DNA from 3 places in the Halolactibacillus sp. JCM 19043 genome. Region 1 is predicted to be linked to each of the others. Evidence: riboswitches for the same ligand, from Rfam matches in the RefSeq annotation. Region 1 holds a riboswitch; each other region holds the start of a gene.

The links. A riboswitch is a leader RNA that binds a small molecule or an ion and turns the genes downstream of it on or off. The one in region 1 is predicted to bind S-adenosylmethionine.
Region 2: another riboswitch for S-adenosylmethionine. It lies ahead of JCM19043_RS07660 (PLP-dependent transferase); the one in region 1 lies ahead of JCM19043_RS07210 (AMP-binding protein).
Region 3: another riboswitch for S-adenosylmethionine. It lies ahead of JCM19043_RS09095 (methionine ABC transporter ATP-binding protein); the one in region 1 lies ahead of JCM19043_RS07210 (AMP-binding protein).

Annotation. Positions count from the first base shown of each region.
Region 1 covers NZ_BAXD01000010.1:56,947-65,169, reverse strand. Annotated here, with positions in the region: gene JCM19043_RS07225 (cell division protein FtsQ) at 1-295, opposite strand, end outside; gene JCM19043_RS07220 (MurR/RpiR family transcriptional regulator) at 533-1,345, shown strand; gene JCM19043_RS07215 (hypothetical protein) at 1,342-1,530, opposite strand; gene JCM19043_RS07210 (AMP-binding protein) at 1,700-2,200, opposite strand; SAM riboswitch class I at 2,311-2,413, opposite strand; gene JCM19043_RS07205 (VOC family protein) at 2,467-2,865, opposite strand; gene JCM19043_RS07200 (VLRF1 family aeRF1-type release factor) at 3,091-3,900, shown strand; gene JCM19043_RS07195 (hypothetical protein) at 3,994-4,356, shown strand; gene JCM19043_RS07190 (sugar phosphate isomerase/epimerase) at 4,260-4,829, shown strand; gene JCM19043_RS07185 (immunoglobulin-like domain-containing protein) at 4,888-5,541, opposite strand; gene JCM19043_RS18145 (MATE family efflux transporter) at 5,970-6,215, shown strand; gene JCM19043_RS16800 (MATE family efflux transporter) at 6,190-6,537, shown strand; gene JCM19043_RS16795 (polysaccharide biosynthesis C-terminal domain-containing protein) at 6,470-6,868, shown strand; gene JCM19043_RS16790 (hypothetical protein) at 7,016-7,258, shown strand; gene JCM19043_RS07170 (SDR family NAD(P)-dependent oxidoreductase) at 7,408-8,124, opposite strand; gene JCM19043_RS07165 (hypothetical protein) at 8,180-8,223, opposite strand, start outside.
Region 2 covers NZ_BAXD01000012.1:16,518-24,740, forward strand. Annotated here, with positions in the region: gene JCM19043_RS16395 (hypothetical protein) at 1-80, shown strand, start outside; partial or broken gene JCM19043_RS18180 (ArsR/SmtB family transcription factor) at 223-441, shown strand; gene arsB (ACR3 family arsenite efflux transporter) at 577-1,623, shown strand; partial or broken gene JCM19043_RS07655 (AbgT family transporter) at 1,877-3,408, shown strand; SAM riboswitch class I at 3,596-3,699, shown strand; gene JCM19043_RS07660 (PLP-dependent transferase) at 3,807-4,649, shown strand; gene JCM19043_RS18785 (PLP-dependent transferase) at 4,646-4,903, shown strand; gene JCM19043_RS07665 (aldose epimerase) at 5,151-6,008, shown strand; partial or broken gene JCM19043_RS07670 (FAD-dependent oxidoreductase) at 6,303-7,996, shown strand; gene JCM19043_RS07675 (CocE/NonD family hydrolase) at 8,087-8,223, opposite strand, start outside.
Region 3 covers NZ_BAXD01000016.1:29,654-37,876, reverse strand. Annotated here, with positions in the region: gene JCM19043_RS09125 (cysteine desulfurase) at 1-1,096, opposite strand, end outside; gene sufD (Fe-S cluster assembly protein SufD) at 1,098-2,399, opposite strand; gene sufC (Fe-S cluster assembly ATPase SufC) at 2,422-3,201, opposite strand; gene JCM19043_RS09110 (hypothetical protein) at 3,561-3,752, opposite strand; gene JCM19043_RS09105 (MetQ/NlpA family ABC transporter substrate-binding protein) at 3,957-4,769, opposite strand; gene JCM19043_RS09100 (methionine ABC transporter permease) at 4,812-5,477, opposite strand; gene JCM19043_RS09095 (methionine ABC transporter ATP-binding protein) at 5,470-6,495, opposite strand; SAM riboswitch class I at 6,692-6,805, opposite strand; gene JCM19043_RS09090 (TlpA disulfide reductase family protein) at 6,942-7,358, shown strand; gene gcvH (glycine cleavage system protein GcvH) at 7,419-7,859, opposite strand; gene JCM19043_RS09080 (arsenate reductase family protein) at 7,909-8,223, opposite strand, start outside.

The sequences.
Region 1 (8,223 bases):
TTTCCGGGTTACGGACACTGACCCCTGCAATAAAAATCGCCAGTGAAAAGGCGATAAACTTCTCTAACTCACCAATCCCACCAAACTGCCCTAGCATAATCTCACCGAAGATCACCTCACCTAAACTTGCGCCAATAGCCGCGTATAAGGGATGGAAAATCATCGCTAAGCTAAGAGGAATAAAAGCAAAGTACTCAACCGACAATTCAATCGGCCCTAAGTAAAACTTCGGAATAAGTTCGGTGATCATGTTAGATAGTCCGTAAAGCGACATCGACAAAATAAACACCATCATTTTTTGTGACTGTGTTAAAGTAAAGCGTTGATGTGTATTCAAATGAAACAGCTCCTTTAATTAAGTGATACGTTAAGTATATCGGTCGGAGATGAAGCTAGTATATGAGTCATGTAAAGACGCTGTAAAATATTGTGCATCTTTAAACATTATGTAAAGTTTCTTACATTCCCGCTTTTCACTGCACGGATTTTGCTATAATGACGCTACATACCGTTATGATAAGGAGCGAAATAAATGTTTAACTTTCCAACGAAAAACTTAACACCGAATCAAATGAAAATTGCCGACTACTTTAATAGACAGGCCCAACAAGCTCTACTTAAAACGGAAGAAGAAATTGCTAATGACTTAAAGATTAGTAACGCTACAGTGTCGCGTTTTTTTAAGGTGCTTGGTTACAGAAATTACAAAACCTTTAAACAAGCGCATATTCATAAGCTTTCTTCCTCTCCACAAAACAAGTTACAACAAGCAAAAGAAACCTCGTCGATAGGACCGATGAGGTTTCAAAAGTTACTCGATTATTTATACAAAACAGAAACAGGTCTTGCAAATACGTACGTGAGCCGCTTCGTTCATTTAATCAAACAAGCCTCAACCGTTCATATTTTTAGTTTTGGGGTCACGAAAGGATTGGGCGAATTATTGTTTTATCGCCTGCGCCGCTTAGCGATTCCCGTCGAACTTCACACTGAAGGAGGTAGTGAACTCATGGAGACGTTGTTGCATTTACAACCAACCGATACAGTCATTTTTTTCAGTTTCTCAAGATTGATCAATGAGACAAAGGCGTTATTACACGTCACGGAGAAAAAAAGCATCAAGACCATCGGCTTAACTGACCAAGATAATTTAGCAGACCAGTACCCGGCACTGCTAATATTTCTCACCGATCGCGGGAAGCCGAATGAATTCCACTCGATGATCGGACCGACGTATTTAATTGAACGTTTAATAGAAGCATTAATTAAAGAAACAACAGCTGAGACAACAGCCGAGGCTTTAGTGGCGTTAAGGTCAGAATTGAAGGCATTTTTACCACGTTAACCTTGCGCACACTGGCGCAAGAGTCCGACGAGCTTTTGTTGGTCAAACGCTAGTGCTTCTAACTCACAGTCTGCTTTCACTAAGCAGCCAAAAGTATCTTCATCTATTAATGCCACAAAACCCACTAAATGTTCTACTGTCTTCGCATGAATGGGGCCGATATATACACCAGCCGCTGGATCCATGCCAACCAGTAAAACAGTGGATGGGTGTACGTTAAAGCGGGAACGAGCACGGTTTCTTCAGTCTGAATTAAATAGTCATCTGAGAGTGTAACGAAACACTCAATATGTCCATGACAATAACACAAATGGTCCTCCCCGTCATATATAATGACCATCGGCTGACTTGCCCTTACCCAACTACATCAAGTGCTTGATTTGTTTGGGTGAGCTGATTCATATGTTCCGTAAACATGACCTGTTGTAACGTCGTTAGTCGGTTCACTTCAATCAACCGTCTTAACGTATAGTCTGTCACAATAATCTTAATCTGTTCTTTTTCTGCGATTTGTGTCACACACGCTGTTTCGTGATCACAAACGACCGCAATCGCACCTAAACGGATAATCGCAAGCAATGTCTGGTGAAACACCTTACCTGTTTTAAGTAAGACAAGGACTTTATCATCTTTGCAGATACCATTATCTTGAAAGATCCTACTATAGTTATTTACAGCTGCTTGAAAGTCACCAAAGGACATTGACTGACTTACCGGTTCTGATTCGATCAAACACGGCACGAATCCGTGCCCTAATTCCACATGCTGATCCATTAAATGAAAAACCGCATTCGTTTTTGGCGCATCGTCAAAGCGGTGATCTAATAACGGCTCTTTTAAATCGGTTCTTACCATCTCACATCATTCCTCTCTCTATACATTCGTATGAAACATTGTGATAAGAAAGGCGATCAATGACGAAAACACGCATCCATTAATTGAATGCGTGTTAATTTCATAACGAACATTCATCATTCAAAGCCTTCTGCTTTGCTGGTTGGGGCACCTTACTCATGTAGGTTGCCGTGAAGTCTTAGAGCCAGATCTCTCGTTCACTCGTGATAAACACCTATGCAGTTGTTTTAGAAAATTATAACATAAATTCCGTAATTGTAAAGAGGTTATACGCCAAAATACACAAGTTGCCAACTCACACCAAACTGATCATTAAACCAAACCATCTGTTGATGGCATTGATACGTATCTAATGGCATTAACACTTCTCCATTAACGGCTAAGTAATCATATAATCTTTTTAATTCTTCTAATGACTCACACTCGATCACAAGTGAAGTACTTGGAGTAAACGTGAAGGGATGGTCGACAATACTATCAAAACAAAGCACGGTTTGATTATGTAAGGTGATAATCCCTCGTGATACTTTATGTTGGTCTGCTTCTCTCCCGTGGCCATAGCGCATCAATTCTAATATTTCTGCCCCTTTAAAAGCCCCCACATAGAAGCGCATCGCTTGTTCTGCCTCACCTCTAAACATTAAACACGGATAAAGTAAAGTCATAATCATTCCTCCTACAAGTTACACATGTATTCTCCTGACGTTTCATCCACATGAAAATATAAACGTCTTTCTTTCCATTATAACGTAAAATTGTCAATGCCGCTTCAGCGTTTACGATATTTTTCAGAAAGATTAGAAAGATTACCCGTAAAATGTTTAACGCTTTCATATTTCGGTTAGATACAGGGTAAGGACAGAAAAAAATGATTGAATGGAGGCTTTTACATGACCATCAAGAAAACAATCAAAAAACTCGAAAGTTTATACTTAGAAAGTCCAGAAAAATTCTTTACAATGTATTTAAACACGGATCCGGCTGACCCTGACCAACAAGGTGGCGAATGGCGGATACATTTAAAAAATGGACTCAATCGTTTTGAAAAATACTTAGACACCGAAGACAATAAAGATGAATTAAAAAAATTCCAACAAGTAAAAAAAGCCGTCAAAGATTTCTTTAAAGAAAACGAATTAGATTTAAAGAAAAGCGTCATTATTATCGCAACACCGGATGAATTTGTTTACAGTGACATCCTACAAATACCGGTTGAAACGGAATTCTTCTGGGAAGAAATCGCGAAAGTTGACCAGCTCGTCAGACTGCATCAAGAATATCCAAAAGCAGGTGTCATCCTGACCCAAAAAGAAGCGATTCGACTTGTTGAAACAGAGTTAGGTAAACTGATTGACACCGTGGTCTATGAACTGGATTTAGATACAGAAGATTGGCGTAAACACCCTGCCGTTAACCGTAACCATACCTCAGCAGGGGCAAATGCAGGTAAAAGTATCAACTTGCGCGAACAATTTATTGCCCGATTTGAAGAAAACCGGAAACGTTGGTATAAATCGATTACCCCGATGCTTGATAAACTAGCGAAAGACCGTGAATGGGAATATATTTACCTCGTCGGTCCACACGAAGAAACACATGAATTAAAAGAATTGATGAATAAGCCCATCAATGCTTGTATCGATAAGAATATGTTAGATGAACACCATGATAAAGTCATTAAAGCCGTACACGACCTGTAATCGTGAGGAACTGCAGACATGCAGTTCCTCTTCCTATGTCATAACAAAACGAATGAATGACACATACTTCGAAATATATACAGGAGGTGCCTTATGCGCTTAGGTGGCTATGTTTTTGTTGATCATTTAACCCCTGAAACATGGGTGAATAAACATCTTGAAAAAGGTTTTAACAGTGCTGTCTTACCGATTAATCACACCAGTTCACAAACAGAGAGAAACGATTATGTCTCCCTAGCAAAAGAACACGATATCTTACTGAGTGAGGTCGGCGCATGGAGTAATCCGATTAGCTCAGATCTTGAGACGCGTAAAAAAGCCATCGATTATATAAAAAACAACTCGCCTTTAGTGATGAGATTGGCGCGCGGACGTGTGTCAACATTGCCGGTTCTCTCGGCGCAACTTGGGACGGTCCAGACTGCGAACATTACACCCAACAAACATTCGAACTGATTGCCAAAACTGTTCAGGACATCATTGATGATGTCAAACCAACACAGACAACCTATAGTCTTGAAATGATGCCTTATACTCCGCCAAGTGATGTATGGGACTATAAACAGCTCGTTGACATGATTGACCGCGACGCGTTTAAAATCCACTTTGATCCGGTCAATATGATTAATAACCCGAAACGCTATTACCGAAACCGACGTGTTATGTCTGACTTTATCGATGAATTAGGTGACTTAATTGTCAATGTTCACTTAAAAGACCTTTTACTAACGTCTGATTTAACCGTGCATTTAAAAGAAGTGTTGCCAGGTACAGGCCAACTCGATTACCCGATCTTACTGAAGAAGCTCGATACGTTAGACCCGGATTTACCTGTCATTATCGAACACTTACCTGACGAGATGAGTTATGATCTCGCCAGTCAATTCATCCGAGAAGTGGCATCAAAAAATAACCTCACATGGAAATAAGACAAGCTTAGTGCTTGTCTTATTTTTAAAAACATTTTTGTTATGGACCGACATGAAGTTACTTAATTAAAAACGGTGCTTGTAAGGTAAAAGATTCTCCGTAGTCAGGCGCCTGGATTGTTTTTACTAACCGATATTCCCCGCGAGCTAAATCTTCAACGGAAAAGTCATTGTCGTATCTCTCCCCTGCCGCGAGTTGAACAGCAATCTCAATGAAAGCTAAATCAAGCGGCACTTCGCGCCACACACCGTCATCATATTTTTCAAGCGCATAATCAACACCAAAGGTCACGCTCGTTTGACCATGATTGTGCAGCACCCACGTTGCTTCTGTACCTGTGTCGTGTTCTACTTCAAAGGCAAGGTCAAGTTTTGGTAAAACATTATAAAAGACAGACAAGACCCGGTCTGTCACCTCACCTGTAGGGGTAAGGCTTTCTAATCGATACAAATAAACACCTTCTAATTCAGGAATAGTCACGGTTGTAAGATCAAATGTATCGGCTACCTCGACATTATCAATCGTAACTTCTGTGATTACTTCTCCTTCGCTCACGTCATCACCAGATTCAAGTTGGCTGATGGTAACACGCACCGTTGTTGGTTCAGGTTCACTTTCTCCGTAAGCAAATAATTGAATAGCTTGGGTACTATTTTTCTCTTTATAACCTGAAAGTAATGTATAACCAACCTGATCATCGTTGTTGTTCATAAACCACTCCCCAGTTAACACCTCTTCCCCTAATAACTCAGCTAGCGCCTCTGGTTGATAGGCTTGGTTGATATAGGCTCAAAACTTGCTTCGAGCGCCTCGCCTCTTTCAACGCGGCTAAACAAATCTTCCTGGTTGATGTCGCCTAGGGGCGCTCTTGTACACCCTGTAAGAATCACGACAAGCCCTATAAGTCCTAACCATCGTCGTTTAACTAAACGTCGCTTCATTTATCTCATCCTTTCTAACTCATTCATGTCTGCATCTCTCGTTATATGAGTCGTTATCTAGAAGATTTTGTTACAGTTAAACGATTCCCATTTTCGACTTGATTAAACAAAGGACGAAACAATTTACACCCATCGTTGCTCATTCTATGTTAGAATGTTAACTTGTATACAAGTAATTATGAATCAGGAGTGAATATCATGTCTCGCACATTAAAATTAGATCAAACACCGATAGGAAAATTACTCTTTACCCTTGCGCTACCCAATATTTTTGCTCAAGTCGTCAACATGTTGTATAACATCGTAGACCGTATGTACATTGGACGGATCCCCGAAGTTGGTCCCCTAGCTCTAACAGGGGTCGGCATTGCTTTTCCAATCTTTATCATTATTATGTCGTTTAGCTCATTGATTGGGATTGGGGCGCCCGCAAGCCGCCATTAAAATGGGCGAAGGCAATAAAGAAGAAGCTGAGAAAATATTAGGTACAGGGGTAACGACGTTATTTTTCTTATCCCTTACCCTGTCTTTTGTTTTCTTCACTTTTGGACAAGACTTCCTTCAATTGTTTGGTGCAAGTAATGAAACATTACCCTTTGCCTGGGATTATTTAAAAATTATTTCCCTTGGTGCCATTACCATTCAGTTTGCGCTCGGTTTAAATCCTTATATATCGACAAGGGTATGCCTTATTCAGTATGATCACCATTTTGATTGGAGCGACGTTAAACATCATTTTAGACCCGATTCTTATTTTTGTATTTGATATGGGCGTAACCGGTGCGGCCGTTGCCACTGTTATTTCTCAAGCTGTTTCCGCTCTATGGGTACTTAAGTTTTTAACCGGTAAAAAAACAGAGCTTAGAATCAGATGGTCCTACTTAAAAATTAAACCACAGTATTTAATTATGATTGTGACATTAGGCATCTCACCTTTTATCATGCAAAGTACAGAGTCATTGTTAAACATTACGTTTAACCGGTCGTTACAACTTTATGGAGGTGACCTCGCGGTCGGGGCGATGACCATCACGGCTAGCCTCATGCAGATGCTCATCTTACCCCTCATGCTTAAGCAAGGGCTCAACCTATCATGAGTTATAACTACGGTGCTGGTAACACGACGCGCGTCAAACAGACGTTCAAACTATTATTTCTCGCTTCACTCAGTTATTCGTTTCTTTTTTGGCTTTCTTTAAAATTATTCCACATGTTTTCATTGGCATTTTCACTAACGATCAAGCTTGATTGATATCACGACCGATACCATTAGTGTCTATATGGCTGTCGTCTTTTTATTCGGCGCGCAAATCTCTTGCCAACAAGCTTTTATCGCGTTGTCTGAAGCCCGCGTTTCACTGTTTTTAGCGCTATTACGTAAGATCCTTTTATTAATTCCACTGATTTTACTCTTACCGCGCATCATTGAAGATCAAACCTTTGCGGTGCTTGTGAGTGAACCGATTGCGACTTCATTTCTGTCGTGACAACCGTATCTGTCTTCTTTTACTTATTCAACAGAATATTACTTAGACGAAAACAAATGCTTGTGAATGAAGTGAGTACAACACCCGCTTCACCTGATACTTTAAGTTAAATGAAAAACGGTAAAGACATATAGTCTCTACCGTTTTTTCTAGTCTTCATAAATCATTTTTTTCGTCATCCCACCGTCAATCACAATGTTTTCTCCGTTAATGAAAGCTTGATTTTCATCCGCTAAAAATAACGCAAGTCGTGCGACATCATCCGGCTTACCAACACGGTTAGACGGGTGCTGCGCATGATCGACGTCCGTTAATGCTTGATGATCACCTGTCTCAATCCAACCAGGGCTAATGGCATTGACGGTAATATTATGTGGCTGTAAGCTCATCGCCATCGCATGGGTTAATGAATGTATCGCCCCTTTTGATGCCGCATAACTTTCTGTATTCGGTTCTGACATAAAGGCACGTGTTGACCCGATATTGATAATGCGACCACCATCAGGCATTCTTCTTGCGACATGTTGACTAAACAAAAACGTGCTATACAGATTTGTTTTTAAGACGTCATCAAACTCCTGATAACTCAATTCCAAGAACGGTTGAACTTTCGTGATACCGACATTGTTGATAAGGACTGAAAATGTCACCTTCTCTTGGTCCATCTTTCGAAAGAAAGCTTCGATTGCTTCAGGTTTTGTCACATCAACATGATAGTAAGACGCATCACAAGCGATGGCAAGTGCCTCCCCTTGATGATCATCGACATCAACAAAGACAACATGAACACCCGCTTCTTTAAATGTTTGAACAAGCGCCTTACCAATCCCATTAGCGCCTCCAGTAATTAATGCGACCTGGCTCATTAACCTCTCTCCTATCTTATGATGAAAGTAATTGAATGATTTTAAAGACAAGAATTTAATCTCTAGCCCGATATACTTTAACAGTTAGATGCTCATCTT
Region 2 (8,223 bases), on a different contig from region 1:
TCTCTTACTATTATGAGTTTGATTCAAAAGAGATGCAAGGAAAAACATTATCGGCTAAGATAGGTTTAGGATCTCGTTAGGATGATAGATGAACGAACTGTAATAAGAGGCGAAAACACGTCAGTTATTAGGTCTTGTTTGTAAAGATGATGTAAATTTCAATATAAGTAATTGATTATATAAGTGAATGATTATATACTAAGAATAGAAGGAGCGAGTGATATGTTACCAATAGAGGAAGCAGCAATAATTCTTAAATTAATGGGCGATAAAACACGATTAACGATGTTGAAGTTATTAGAGGGTGATTCTTGTTGTGTGTGTGAGTTCGTCGAACTCTTTGGCATGAGTCAACCAGCAATTAGTCAACATTTACGTAAATTAAAGGATGTCGGACTTGTGAAAGAAGACAAACGCCAACAGTGGGTGTTCTACTATTTAAATGAAAAACACGAGCTATATCCATTAATTAAATGTGTGTTATCGACCTTACCGTCCCAACATGAGAAACTCCTTCAATTGACCAAAGACGGAAAACGAATTGAATGCTGTTCGATAAAAGGGAGAATAGTCAAGATGACAAAGGAACAAACGTCAGGGATTAGTTTTTTTGAACGATATTTAACTGTTTGGGTACTCTTATGTATGGTGTTTGGTGTCTTACTCAGTGTCTTATTTCCGGATGTCACCACCTACTTGCAAGATTTAACCTATGCTGAGATTTCCATTCCCATTGCGATTTTAATATGGTTAATGATTTATCCGATGATGATGAAGGTGAATTTTAAAAGTGTGAAACGCATCTCCAAAGACCGTAAAGGGATCTATTTAACGTGGGTCATTAACTGGCTTGTTAAACCGTTTACGATGTATGCGATTAGTTACGTGTTCTTTTACTTTATTTTTAGTCCATTTATTTCAGCGGATTTAGCACGCGAATATGTCGCGGGTGCGGTGATTTTAGGAGCGGCACCATGTACGGCGATGGTATTCGTCTGGAGTCACTTAACTAAAGGTGACCCAGCTTATACGGTTGTTCAAGTAGCAACAAATGATTTAATTGTGTTACTACTTTATACACCAATCGTTGCGCTTTTATTAGGTGTCTCTGGTATTGAAGTACCTTTTGATACTTTGATTTTATCGATTGTATTATTCGTTGTTATTCCTTTGATTGGTGGGCTTTTGACGAGACAACATATGGTCAAAACAAAAGGAGAAACGTATTTTGAAGAGACCTTTTTAGCTAAGTTTAAACATACGACCACGATTGGATTATTGTTGACATTGATTTTAATCTTTATGTTCCAAGGGGAGACGATTCTTTCTAACTACGGACATATTGTCTTAATTGCCGTCCCACTTATTATTCAAACATTCTTTATCTTTTTCTTAGCTTATTTTGTAGCGAAGAAGTTGAACTTAACCCATGATATTGCCGCCCCTGCGGGCATGATTGGCGCCTCAAACTTCTTTGAGCTTTCCGTTGCGGTCGCGATCAGTTTGTTTGGTGTGACTTCACCAGTCGCCCTCGCGGTCACCGTTGGGATTATCGTAGAAGTCCCTGTGATGTTAATGCTAGTGAAAATTGCGAACAACACCCGTCACTGGTTTCGCGCATAGTTCACATAGGTAAAAGTAGAGCCCTTGTAGTTTTTTGAGGGGCTCTACTTTTTTCTGTTAAAGTCGAGATAATAGAAAATGAAACAGAATGAAATGTCAGAAAAAAAAAGAACTTTTTTAACATTAGAACTATTGGAAATAGCCTTTTCAAAACGGATACAGATAGCTATAATGGACACTATTGCGATAAAAAAGAAATGTCGCAAATTATCTAAAAATTATATTAATTCAGCTTTGAAGGGACGTTTTATTTATGTCAGAAAAGAAAAAAGGTCTGTTTCAACGATTTTTAGATATGATCGAAACAACTGGTAACCGTTTGCCCCATCCGGTAACCTTGTTTGCGATTTTGTCAGTCGTTGTTTTAGTCGCATCAGCCATTGTGGCGGCGACAGGCGTCAGTGTCGAACATCCAGGGAACCCTGGGGAAATGATTGAAGCCAAAAATCTTCTTAGTCGTGAGGGTGTCCAATATATCTTTACAGCGATGGTTGATAACTTTATTAACTTTGCGCCATTAGGTGTGGTGCTTGCCAGTATGTTAGGGATTGGACTTGCTGAGCGTAGCGGCTTAATTTCAGCGGCTTTACGAGGATTTGTTTTATCAATTCCAAAGTCACTCATTACAGCCGGATTAGTATTTGCCGGGATTATGTCATCACTTGCCTCTGATGCAGGTTATGTTGTGCTCCCTCCACTTGGTGCGGTTATCTTTATCGCGCTTGGCCGTCATCCGATTGCGGGTATTGCCGCTGCTTTTGCGGGTGTCTCTGCCGGGTTTAGTGCAAACTTACTCCTAACATCACTTGACCCGATGCTTGCGGAAATGACAATTTCAGCAGCAGCAATTATTGATCCAGCTTATGCGGATAATATGAACGTAGCGATGAACTATTACTTTGTCATTGCCTCTGTGTTCTTGCTTACGATTGTCGGTGCGCTGGTCACAGAACTGATTGTTGAACCACGCTTAGGAACGTTTAAAGGTAGTGTCAATAAGGATGATTTAACGGAGTTGTCAGCACTCGAGAAAAAAGGCTTACGTTATAGTGGGTTAAGTCTACTCATCACGGTCATTGTGATTGGGTTACTCGTCGTACCAGCTAACGGTTTATTACGTGCGGATGACGGTGGCGTCATTTCATCACCCTTTATGTCATCACTCGTACCAATCATTATGATTATGTTCTTTATTCCAGGTCTTGTGTACGGAAAAGTAACGAAAGTGATTAATACTGATACTGATATGGCGAATAAGCTGTCAGATACGATGGCTTCCATGGGCATGTTTATCGTGCTTGCCTTTACCGCAGGTCAGTTTGTTAGTTACTTTACTGAATCAAACTTAGGTTTACTTATTGGGGTTGCTGGAGCTGAATTTTTAGATTCAGTAAAATTAGGTGGAATTGTCCTAATTCTGTTGTTTATTCTTATTTCAGGCTTTATTAACTTATTTATCGGTTCAGCCTCTGCTAAATGGGCGATGATGCACCGGTATTTGTGCCAATTATGATGCAACAAGGTTACTCACCTGAACTCACACAAATGGCTTACCGGATTGCCGATTCAACCAGTAATATTATTTCACCGCTGATGCCTTACTTTGCGATGATCATTGTCATTATGCAAAAGTATAATAAGAAAATGGGGATTGGAACGTTGATTTCAACGATGTTCCCATACACCATCTTCTTTACACTCGGTTGGTTGCTCATGCTTATTGTTTGGATGTTATTTAGCTGGGATCTTGGGCCAGGTTCTCCGATTAGCTATATGATGAACTAGTTCGTAATATTGATACTTTCACATTGAATAAGCGAGCTTTTATAGAGACATCTCCAAGGCAAATGCTTTGGAGGTGTTTTTTTGATCCGTTAGATTAAAGAATTTTCTGAATAGTACTTGTTTTTTAATCAGAAAGTCGTTATCATATAGTATAAACCATATATGGATTTTTCAAACAATTACATACTTCTTATCAAGAGAGACGGAGGGATTTGGCCTGTGATGTCTCAGCAACCTCTCTAATTTAGAGGAAGGTGCTAAATCCAAAAGGCATAGACCTAAAGATAAGAGCGATTAAGACCTAAGGCGCTCTCTTAACTGTTAAGAGGGCGCTTTTACTGTTTAGGTCAAAAACGCAACGACTTTTAAGAAGTATTAAACTAAAGGAGGCGCATCGCATGTATCAATTAGACACGTATTTTTCACAACTCGGCAACAAGCAAGAACCGAGTACAGGCGCGGTCACTTATCCTGTACACTTATCAACAGCTTATCGACATAATGATCTTCATGAATCAACAGGATTTGATTACACAAGGACAAACAACCCGACCCGAGATACGCTAGAACAAGGCTTTGCGGCAATCGAATCAGGCGCGGGGTGTTGTGCAACGTCTTCGGGTATGGCAGCCATTCAACTCGTATTATCGCTATTTCAATCAAATGATGAGATGATTGTCTCAAGTGATTTATATGGTGGGACGTATCGTTTGTTTTCAGACTATGAAGCGCGCTTTCAATTGAAATTTACATACGTCGATCCGCTCAATATACAGGCCTTCACGGATACGATTACCGATAAAACCAAAGCCATCTTCGTAGAATCGGTGACGAATCCATTGTTGAAACAAGTGGATGTCAAAGCGCTAGGGGACTTGCTTAAAGAACGAGATATCTTATTCATTGTTGATAACACATTCTTAACCCCATATTTACTAAAGCCATTAACGCTTGGAGCGGATATCGTCATTCACAGCGCAACAAAATATTTAGCCGGGCATAATGATTGTTTAAGTGGGCTTGTGGTGGCGAAGGATGAAAAAGTCTATGCGTCATTATTTCAAAGTCATAATGCGAGTGGTGGGACGTTAGCGCCGTTTGATTGTTATTTGTTAATGCGCGGGTTAAAGACGTTACCACTGAGACTAGACCGTCAAGTAGAAACAGCTAAACGACTCGCGCAATATTTACGTGCGCATCCTTCTATTAAACAGGTCTATTACCTGGAACGGGTGCAATGATTAGTTTTGAATTAGAAAAGGCCGCTCATATTAGCCCGTTTCTTCGATCACTTCAACTGATCAGTTTTGCTGAAAGCCTAGGCGGTGTGGAAAGCTTTGTGACCTATCCTTTTACCCAGACACATGCCGATATGCCAGTCGCTGTTCGCAAGGAAAGAGGCATCACGGATACGTTACTGCGTCTTTCTGTTGGGACTGAGCATATCGATGACTTGTTGAACGATTTGGCTCAAGCTATACGTCTTTTAAAATAATATAATGAAGAAGAAGGTGGTCTCTAAACAATGAGACGACCTTCTTTTTTTATGTGGGCTGTTAATTTTCTGTTATTTTCTTTTATATTAGAAAGGGAGTAAGGTTATGTGATTATTTTCACTTGAGTGGAGAATAATTGTCTGAAAACAACGATTTTTTTAAGATAGTCTGTTATAATGTAAATGTTGTGTAAAAAGAGAGAGCAACTTAGTCATTTAATTCATTAATGCGAGGGGCGATTTATTCATGTATACGATTGAGCGATTTGAGAAAGACATGTTTACAATGTATCAATTAAAGCACCCAACCGGCAACAGTTGGATTACGGTTTGTCCAGAACGTGGCGGTATCATTACAGGTTACGGCACAAACAATGAAGAACGGTTATACTTAAATGAAGCAACGTTATTTGACCGTAAACAAAATGTTCGTGGGGGGATCCCCGTGTTATTCCCGATCTCTGGTCAACTAAAAGATAAGCAGTATCATTGGGGCAATCAGACGTATGATATGCCAAACCATGGACTCGCAAGAATTCATCCCTGGGAAGTACTTGAGACGTACAGCGATGAAGAACATGCGTTTATTTCTATTCTGTTTAGAAGTAGCTTAAGTACAAAAGCTGTGTATCCGTTTGATTTTAAGGTAATCTTTACTTATACACTTCGTGGTGATCAGCTATTGATTCATCAATCTTATGAAAATTTATCCGATACACCGATGCCAATCTATCCGGGTCTACACCCGTACTTTAAATCAGATAAAAAGGTTGTCGGTTTAGATATTCCAACTAAAACGTATTATGATTATAACGATGAAGAAGAAAAAGCCTTTACTGGTCAAATCGATTTAACACATTTAAAAGAAGCGGTACTTTTAGAGAATACCCATACACAAGTTAAAGCAACTGTGGACCAACAGTCGATTAATATGGAAATGGACGAACCGTTTCATTATACTGTCCTGTGGACCGAACAAGACCAACGCTTTGTCTGTGTCGAACCATGGACGAGAAAAAATGGTGAATTAAATAGACAAGAAGATTTAATTAAAGTACCAGCTAGAGATACGTTCGATACGTGGGTCAGCTTTCAAATTATTTAATACTAAAAACGTACACATGGTGTCTTAGACAGGATGTGTACGTTTTTTCTTTCTCTTTTTTTATTTTTCTCCCTTTTATCGCTACTTCATTTTAACTAACGAGATCTCAATCGCCCTTTGTTTCAGCTAAATAACGGGAAAGTTAATTCATACTAACAGAGAGGCAAGAAAGAGTGCAAGGTAACTCTTGACTCAACATACCCCTAGTGGTATAATAATTATTGTGAACAATATCACTTATATAAGTTTGTTGAAAAATACACAGGTCTTAACATTCGAAAGGGGAAAGAAATTATGGGTAAAAGAGTATTAGTTGTCGGTGGTGTCGCAGGTGGGGCATCTGTTGCTGCACGAGTTCGTCGTTTAGATGAAGAAGCAGAGGTGATCATGTTTGAGCGTGGACCGCACGTATCCTTTTCAAACTGTGCATTACCATACCACTTAAGTGGTGAAATTGAAAACAGTGAAACATTAGTATTAATGAATCCGGAAGTCTTCCGTAAACAATATAAAATCGAAGCACGCGTCAGAACAGAAGTGATAAAAGTCAATAAAGATGACAAGACGATTACGGTTAAAAATTTAGAAACAGATGAGACACATGATGAAGCCTATGATAAGCTCGTCTTATCTCCAGGGGCAAATCCTATTATGCCACCACTTGATGGGATTGATTCACCGCATGTCTTTAGCGTACGTAACGTCGTTGATATTGAAAAATTAAATACATTCGTGTCAAAAGACACGGTCGAAGATGTTGTCGTTATTGGTGGTGGTTTTATCGGTATTGAAGTCGCTGAAAACTTAGTACACGCAGGTAAGCATGTAACACTTGTAGAAGCGCAAAACCAAGTGATGGCACCCTTTGATTACGATATGGTTCAAATTCTTCATAAAGAAATGGTCGATAAAGGCATGGGCCTTGTCTTAAGTGACGGGATTGAATCAGTCAAAGACGACCACATCGTGTTACAATCAGGTAAGACAATCAAAGCTCAAGCGGTCGTGATGGCGATTGGTGTCCGTCCAGAGACAACACTCGCAAAAGAAGCAGGTCTTGACATTGGTGTGACTGGTGGTATTAAAGTCGATCACAACTACCTTACATCAAATAAAGATATTTATGCGGTCGGTGATGCGATTGAAGTCCATCATAAACTAACCGGTCAAAAAACTCGCTTAGCTCTTGCGGGACCAGCGCAACGTCAAGCACGCGCAGCGGCTGACCATATGTATAATATTCCACACCGTAACACAGGTGTCATCGGTTCAAGTGCGATCCAAGTATTTGACATGAATGCTGCATCAACCGGTCTAAATGCGCGTCTAGCTGAAGCGCAAGGTTTTGACTTTGACTTTAGCTATGTAATTCCGACGGATAAAGTAGGCATCATGCCAAACAGTCACCCGGTTTACTTTAAGTTAATCTTTGAAAAGCCAACCGGTCGCGTTTTGGGAGCGCAAGCGATTGGCCGCGGTAATGTCGATAAGCGTATTGACGTGATTGCGTCCATGATTATGATGAACGCAACTTTAGAAGATTTAAAAGAGCTTGAACTTTGTTACTCGCCAGTGTTTGGTACCGCTAAAGATGTTGTCAACATGGCCGCTTTAAACGGCTTAAACGTCCTTAACGGCGTCATCAAACAAGTACAAGTAACCCAGATGCGTGAACTTGTAGAATCAAACGCCCACATTATTGATGCACGTGAACCGGGTGAATTCAAGCGGGGTCACTTTACCAATGCGGTCAATATACCATTAAGCCAGTTCCGTGAACGTTTAGATGAGATTCCAACGGATGTGCCTGTATATGTGCACTGTCGTTCAGGGCAACGCTCTTACAATATGGTTCAAGCGCTTCAAACTTAGGTTATGAAAATGTTTATAACGTGGCAGGTTCGTTCCTCGGCACATGCCTCTATGAATACTTTAACGACCAAGTAGAAGGCCGTACGCCAATTGTGACCGCTTATAACTTTAATTAATATCAGTTAAAAAATAATATCAGATCAAGATGAAAGAACAACAAAACCGCTAAGGGCAGTCAGTCGACTCGCCTTAGCGGTTTTTTAAATTTAATTATAGTCACGAGGAATTGTGTGCTCCCACTTGTTTGAAGCGACCTCTTGGTCGTGTTCAAAGGCTTTAATGGTATGGGTTAAATAGAAGTTTTCTTCATCTGACGTCATTTTACTGTACGTTTCAACCTTCG
Region 3 (8,223 bases), on a different contig from region 1:
TCAGCGGCTGGCAACAATGGTGCCCTGCTCTTACTGCAACACCGAATGAGTCTAGAACCGTTGCGGTATCGTGTGGGTGAACGTCTGTTAAGTTAAACGTCACCAAACCACATCGTTTGTCCGGTCCATATATGTCAATACCGTCTATTTTTTTTAGTTCTTTTATTGCATAATCAGTCAATGCTTGCTCATGGGCCGTGATTTTATCAAACCCAATCGATTGTAAGTAGCCAATCGCGCTTGCTAATCCGACCGCACCGGCAATAATCGGTGTACCACCTTCAAACTTCCACGGCAACTCTTTCCAAGTTGCGTCTGTTAAACTGACAAAATCAATCATTTCACCGCCGTAATCAACCGGGTCCATTTGATTGAGTAACTTTTCTTTACCATACAACACACCGATACCTGTTGGTGCCCCCATTTTATGCCCACTAAAGGCATAAAAGTCACAATCAAGGTCTTGTACATCAACTGCCATATGCGGGACAGCCTGTGCACCATCGACAACAACAACGGCACCCATGTCATGCGCATGAGCTGTAATGTCTTTAATTGGATTGATAGTACCTAATACATTGGATACGTGTGTAATGGCCACAAGTTTCGTCTTTTCAGTCACCGTCTGTTTAACAGCCGTCATGGTCATTGTCCCATCCGCTTCAAGCGGGATGAATTTTAGCGTCGCCCCAGTCCGCTTAGCTACTTGTTGCCAAGGAATCAGATTACTATGATGTTCCATCTCAGTTAACACAATCTCATCACCCGCTGTAATAAACGCATCGCCATAACTTCTTGCGACAATGTTAATACTCTCTGTTGTACCACGGGTAAAGATAATCTCTTTTGATTGCTTAGCATTGATAAACTTTGTCACCGTCTCCCGTGCCCCTTCGTAGGCATCGGTTGCTCGTTGGCCAAGTGTATGCACCCCGCGGTGGACATTCGCATTGTCAAATTTATAGTAATCATTCACAGCATCAATGACCACTTGTGGTTTTTGGGCCGTTGCGGCTGAATCCAAGTAAACAAGTTGATGACCATTGATTGTCTGATCTAGAATAGGGAAATCACTTTTGACATCTAAGATGGTCATCTTAGTATACTTTCCCTTCGATAACATCTGTTAGTTGCTTGCGCACCGCTTCGATTGGAATTTCATTCACTACAGGTGCTAAGAAACCATGAATAATGAGACGTTCTGCTTCTCGCTTAGAAATCCCACGGCTCATCAAGTAGTAAAGCTGAACCGGATCCACACGTCCAACAGACGCTGCGTGTCCAGCCGTTACATCATCTTCATCAATGAGTAAGATTGGATTGGCGTCTCCTCTTGCATGTTTACTTAACATTAACACGCGCGATTCTTGTTCTGCGTTGGCTTTTGTTCCACCGTGTTCAATCTTACCGATTCCGTGGAAAATACCGGTTGCTTTATCTTTCATGACACCGTGCTGGAGGATGATACCATCGGTGTGTTTACCATGGTTAACAATGTTGGCTGTGAAGTTTTGTGTTTGATCACCACGACCAACAGAGACTGCTTTCGCATAACAAACAGATTGATCACCTAATAGGTGCGTCACGTTTTCTGAAATCGTATCGCCATCATTCATTTGGCCAAGTGCCCACTCAATTTTCGCATCACGTTCAGCTAAACCACGACGGTTAATATAAGACGTCGTACCGTGCGCAAAGTGATCAACTGAACCGTATGAAATTTTCGCATTCGCTTTAGCAAACACTTCACTCACTACGTTCATGACTGTTTTTGCTTCTGTTTCAGATGCTAAATAATTTTCAACGTAAGTAACTTCACTATTTTCTTCTGCTACAAGTATGACGTGATTAAACAACGCTTGTGCCGGGTTATCCTGCCAAAAGATGGTTTGAATTGGTTCTTCAACTATCACATTTTTTGGTACATAGATAAACGCCCCACCATTAACGAGTGCTCCGTGAAGAGCCGTTAACTTATGTTCATTTACGCTTACCGCATCTGTCATAAAGTATTGTTTCACTAAATCCGCATGTTCTTTAATCGCCGTCTGAAGATCTGTGACAATCACACCTTGTTTTGCCAAATCTTCACTCCTGTGGACATACTCACGAACATTATCACGTAAGATTAATAAGTTTTGTTCTTTTTCAATGTCGATAAACTTTTTAATCCCTTCAGGTAAATCATTAAGGGCGATTTGTTTAGCCGATTGGTTATTGGTCACATGATCAAACGTGTCAAAATCCCAGCGGGTGATTTTCGTTTTATCCGGTTTTGGCATATCAATCGTTTCAGCTGTTTCAAAAGCTTTCAAGCGGAAATCTGTCATCCATGCCGGTTCTTGTTGTTGTTTCGAATAACTTTCTATATAGTCACACGTAAATACATCGTTAGACATCAAATTCCTCCTCCCCTATATATTATTTGCCGACAGTTTCGTCTTCAATTCCGAGTTCGTCTTTAATCCACTCATACCCTTCGCTCTCTAAACGTTCGACAAGTTCAGGTCCACCAGATTTTACAACGCGCCCTTGCATCATCACGTGAACATAATCTGGTTTTACGTAGTTTAATAGACGTTGGTAGTGTGTGATAATTAAGCAACCAAAGTTTTCATTACGTAATTTATTGATCCCTTTTGATACAACTTTTAACGCATCAATATCAAGACCTGAGTCAATTTCATCTAGAATACCAATGGCTGGTTTTAATAGCATGAGCTGCAGAATCTCATTACGTTTTTTCTCCCCACCTGAAAAACCTTCATTTAGATAACGTTGTGACATATTTTTATCCATTTCAAGATAATCCATCGCGTCATCCATCTCTTTAATGAACTTCATCAATGGAATCTCATCACCCTCTTCGCGGTGAGCATTAATAGAAGACCGTAAGAAATCTGACGTTGTCACCCCACTGATCTCACTCGGATATTGCATCGCTAGGAAAAGACCCGCTTTTGCACGTTCATCTACTTCCATCTCAAGAACATCTTCACCGTCCATTAAGATTTGTCCTTTTGTTACTTCATATTTAGGGTGTCCCATAATAGCTGACGCCAATGTTGATTTACCCGTACCGTTCGGCCCCATAATCGCATGGAACTCGCCGCCTTTTATCGTTAAATTAACGCCTTTTAAAATCTCTTTCCCATCAATCTCCACATGAAGATCTTTAATCTCTAATGTTGAACCACTCATATCTATACCTCCTAAGTAATTTGCTTACGTGTTATTCTGATACTGAGTCTCATTTTCATTCTCAGTTTATACTCATTACAATCTTAAACTATTTCAAAAATTATGGCAAGATTTTAAGACCGAAAACATCACTTTTTAAACAATAACGTAAAAAAAGTTTATATCGTTTTCCCGAGTAAGTCAAACATTGCCACATCTTTCAATATTTTTGCTCTGATCGACGGTAACGACGCTCTGAATAATTAACGCCTCCATCACGACTAGCGATTGCCTTATTTTTGGTAATATAAAGAAAAACCTCTCACACTATTTATTTAAATAGCGCAGAGGTTTTTCTCATTTACTCATGTTAATTGAGTTTACATATCTCGGTGAATATCTTGTTGTAGTTCAGCAATCAATTTCATACTTTGTTCATGACTTTTTTCTCGTTCTCGCTCCACTTTCATGCGCTTCTCGACATTCATTTCATATTCTGTGAAATTCACGCCGTGATTTTGATGCATAGCTTTTTCCATTTCTGGTGTGTAGTTCAGATTGAGCTTTTCCATCTCGTTTTAAAAGTCCCCTTATTGATTAATTTATTTATTGCTTGATACAAGTATTATTATAGCACGCTGCCCCTACTATGAAAAACGTGCTTTGACATGATTTGACCTCATTTCACCGAGTAATAACCGCTCTATTCAACATACCTCAGCGCACATAAAAATACAGACGAATTCTTCCGTTTTCGTCTGTATTTCATTGTTCAGTTATTCACCGGCAACAGGAACAACTTCGCCTTGGTATTTTTCATTAATGAAATTAGAGATTTCTTCTGACTGCAAGATTTCAACTAACTTTTGAAGATTCTCATTATCTTCATCTTCAGCACGTGCGGCGATAATATTAACATAAAGGGAATCGGCACCTTCTACGAATAACGCATCGTCCACCGGTGATAGACCTGCTTCAATCGCATAGTTACCATTAATAGCAATGAGTGTATTTGCTTCATTTTCATATGCTTCGATCAGGAATTCCGGATTCACTGATGGAGAAAACGTAAGGTTCAATGGATTTTCCACAATATCATCGATTGTAGCAGCGGATTTATCTACATCATCGGCAAGTGTAATAAAACCATTTGCTTCAAAGAGTGCTAAAATACGCCCATGGTCAGGTACGTTACGACTAATAATCACTTCTGTTCCTTCTTCAATATCATCTACTGAAGCAATGTCTTTTGAAAACACACCGAGAGGTTCTACGTGAATGCCCGCTAGATTAACTAAGTCATAACCATGATCTTCTAAAGATAATTCAAAGAATGGAATGTGTTGGAAGTAGTTGGCATCCAATTCTCCACGTGATAAATCTTCGTTTGGTAATGCGTAATCTGTATACGTTTCAATCGTTAACTCAATACCTTCTTCTTCTAGCAATGGACGCGCTTCTTCTAAGATTTCTGCGTGAGGCACAGAAGTAGCCCCGACTTTAATTTCATTCTCTGCTGATTCTTCTCCACAAGCAGCTAAAAATCCAAGTGACAAGACAAGTAAAAATAAAGTTACAATTTTTTTCATCATGAAATCCCCTTTTCTTTTTTTAATATATGAATAAGCTCATTAGCGCTTATCAATTTTTTTCGTAATAACATCGCCAATAAATTGAAAGATAAATACAATTAATACAATCAGGAGTGTACAGACATAAACGATATCCATATCTCGACGAGTAAAGCCGTAGAAGTAGGCATAATCACCAAGACCCCCAGCACCAATCGATCCTGCGACGGCGGTATAACCGATTAAAGCAATCGCCGTTACCGTCAGTCCTGAAACAAGCGCTGGCATCGATTCTTTTAGTAACACCTTAAAGATAATCGTCGATGTTTTTGCCCCCATCGCTTTCGCTGCTTCAATTACACCGTGATCAACTTCACGTAAAGCAATCTCAACGAGGCGACCATAAAACGGCGCAGAACCTAAAATTAATGCAGGTAATGCGGCTGTTGGTCCGCGGAACGTCCCAAATAAAAAGACGGTGAGTGGTAAAATTAAAAAGATTAAAATAATAAAAGGAATCGCCCGAAATATATTCACAAATCCAGCGGTAATTGAATAAACAATTTTATTATCCCACAAGTTACCCGGCGCGGATAAATAAATGAATAGACCTAGGATCGTACCTAAAATCAACGTCCCTATTAAAGCGACAAGTGTCATATAAAGTGTCTCACCTGTTGCCCATAAAAGATCCATCCAATCAATGTTTGGAAATAAATTAGCCATGTGTGATCACCTCCACATCGACTGATGTTGATCGAATAAATTGAATCGCCTGTTCCACTGCTGGTAAGTCCCCTGTCATTTTTACATAAAGCGAGCCGTAAGCTCCTTCTTGTGTTTGTTTAATGTTTCCTTGAATAATATTAATATCAACGTCATAATGTTTAGCTACCTCTGAAATAATCGCTTGATTGGCTGTTTCTTTTACGAAGGTTAACTTTAGTACATGACCATCTGAAATATGTTCGATTAATACATCATCGGTGAGTTCTTCATCTGGTTTACCCATGACCTGTTCAACAAACTTTTTCGTCACCGGTTTTTTAGGGTGTGAGAAGACTTCAAGGACATTTCCTTGTTCAACCACACGTCCCGCTTCCATTACGGCTACGTTATGACAAATCTTTTGAATGACGTGCATTTCATGGGTAATGAGGATAATCGTTAAACCGAGCTTTTCATTAATATCAACAAGCAAAGCTAAAATTGAGTCGGTTGTCTCTGGGTCAAGAGCCGATGTTGCTTCATCACAAAGTAATACTTTCGGTTTATTTGCGAGTGCTCGTGCAATACCAACCCGCTGCTTTTGTCCCCCACTAAGTTGTGACGGATAATTCTTTTCTTTACCTGTTAGTCCAACAAGATCAATCAATTCTTGCACACGCGTTTGTATTTCAGCTTTTGATGTCCCGGCAATTTCTAATGGAAAGGCAATGTTTTCTTCAACGGTGCGCGACCACAACAGGTTAAAGTGCTGAAAAATCATGCCAATTTCCTGGCGTTTCACCCGTAATTCATGTTTTGATAGGCTAGTGATATTTTGTCCTTCTATTTCTACTGTCCCACTTGTCGGTTCTTCTAAGCGATTAATTAAGCGAATAAAAGTGCTTTTACCAGCACCGCTATAACCAATCACGCCGAAAATCTCACCTTTTTCAATCGATAAACTTAAATCATCTACGGCTTTTAGTTCATGTTCGTTTGTTTTAAAAACTTTCGATAACTGATCAATGACGATCATGTGACTTCCCCCTAATATCTAAATATTCATTCTTTTTATAACGGTATTCATTCTTCTCTCTTTAACCGAATACGCGATGGTTTAATGATTAAATTATCAACCAAACACTATTTCAATCAATATAAAAGCGCCCCTTTATTCTCCTTTAATAAGAGAACAAAAAGACGCTGGCATCATATGCTTACGTTTAAGCGTTCCCTTATCATCCAAAGCTTACGCTTTGCAGGAATTGGCACCTTTTTAAATACAGCTTGTATTTAACGGTTGCCGGGCTTCGTCGGGCCAGTCCCTCCACCTCTCTTGATAAGAGTCTTAAATATTTAATTGGTTAATGGTGATAATAGCACGTTAAAAATATGCTGTCAATAAGTTTTCACAATATTTTGTCCATGTTATACTAATTAATCACGAGAGTATACAACAGTTTGAAAGGATGATTGATATATATGACAACTGCACCAGATTTTACGCTTCCCTATATTGATAAAGACGACCATCTTACATTAAGTGATTTGCGCGGGCGAATGGTGTTACTTACGTTTTGGGCCTCTTGGTGTCCTGATTGTAGTCAGGATATGCCGATGAAAGAGCGATTATTCAAAACCGTGGACCAAAACAAATTAGCGATGATTACCATTAATGTCACTGGTAGAGAAAGGCATCACGATGATGCCGTTCGTTACAAAAATAACTTTATCAAACAACCAACTCTTGTAGATAATGGTCGTGAAACATATCTCAACTACACTTGTTTAGGTGTACCAACGACGGTCTTAATTGATCAACAGGGTCATATCGTTAAACAATGGGGCCAGAACTTAAGCTTTCCTAGTCTAATGGAGGCAATTAGTGCCTATCTTTAAGAAAAACATGCCTGTTCATTAGAAGTATTGACTAATGTTCAGGCGTGTTTTATGATCAGATTACTTCGTTAAATCAATATCATTGATGTGTGACAAGTTTAAAGCAACATGGTCCTCAGTAACGCCCCGCAGAAAATCTTTATACGCGTCACTTGCCATAAGTGCTTTAACATCCTCCATATTATCTGGCTTAATGACAATCAACCAACCCTTATCATAAGGTGACACATTAATCAGTTCAGGTTTATCTTCTAATACATCATTAACCTCAACGATTTCTCCGTTGATTGGTGCATACAGTTCTGATACTGTTTTAACGGATTCAACATTACCGAACGTATCATTCGCTTTCACTGTTTCACCAGTTTCACTGATTTCAGCGAACACAACGTCACCTAGTTCATCTTGCGCATAATCAGTCACCCCGATACGAACTAAGTTATCTTCAATATTTAACCACACATGTTCATCTGTGTAATAATAATCTTTTGGTAAAGTCATTTATCATTCCCTCTTTCATTTAAGCGAATTTGTTGCTGCTTATGTTGCTTTATTTCCATGTTTGTTCGAATTGTTCTTCCTTAAAACCGACCGTCACATGTTGGTCATCATAAGTAAGTGGACGTTTCATTAACATCCCATCGCTTACGAGTACATCGACTTTCTCTTCATGCGTCATATCAGGTAATTTATCTTTTAAATTCAATTCACGATACTTCTGGCCACTCGTATTAAAGAATTTTTTAATATCTAGTCCGCTTCGTTCGATTAGCCCCATCATCACTGCTTTTGATGGTGTGTCTTCTACAATATGGTGCTCATCATAAGCGACACCATTAGCCTCTAACCATTGCTTTGCTTTTTT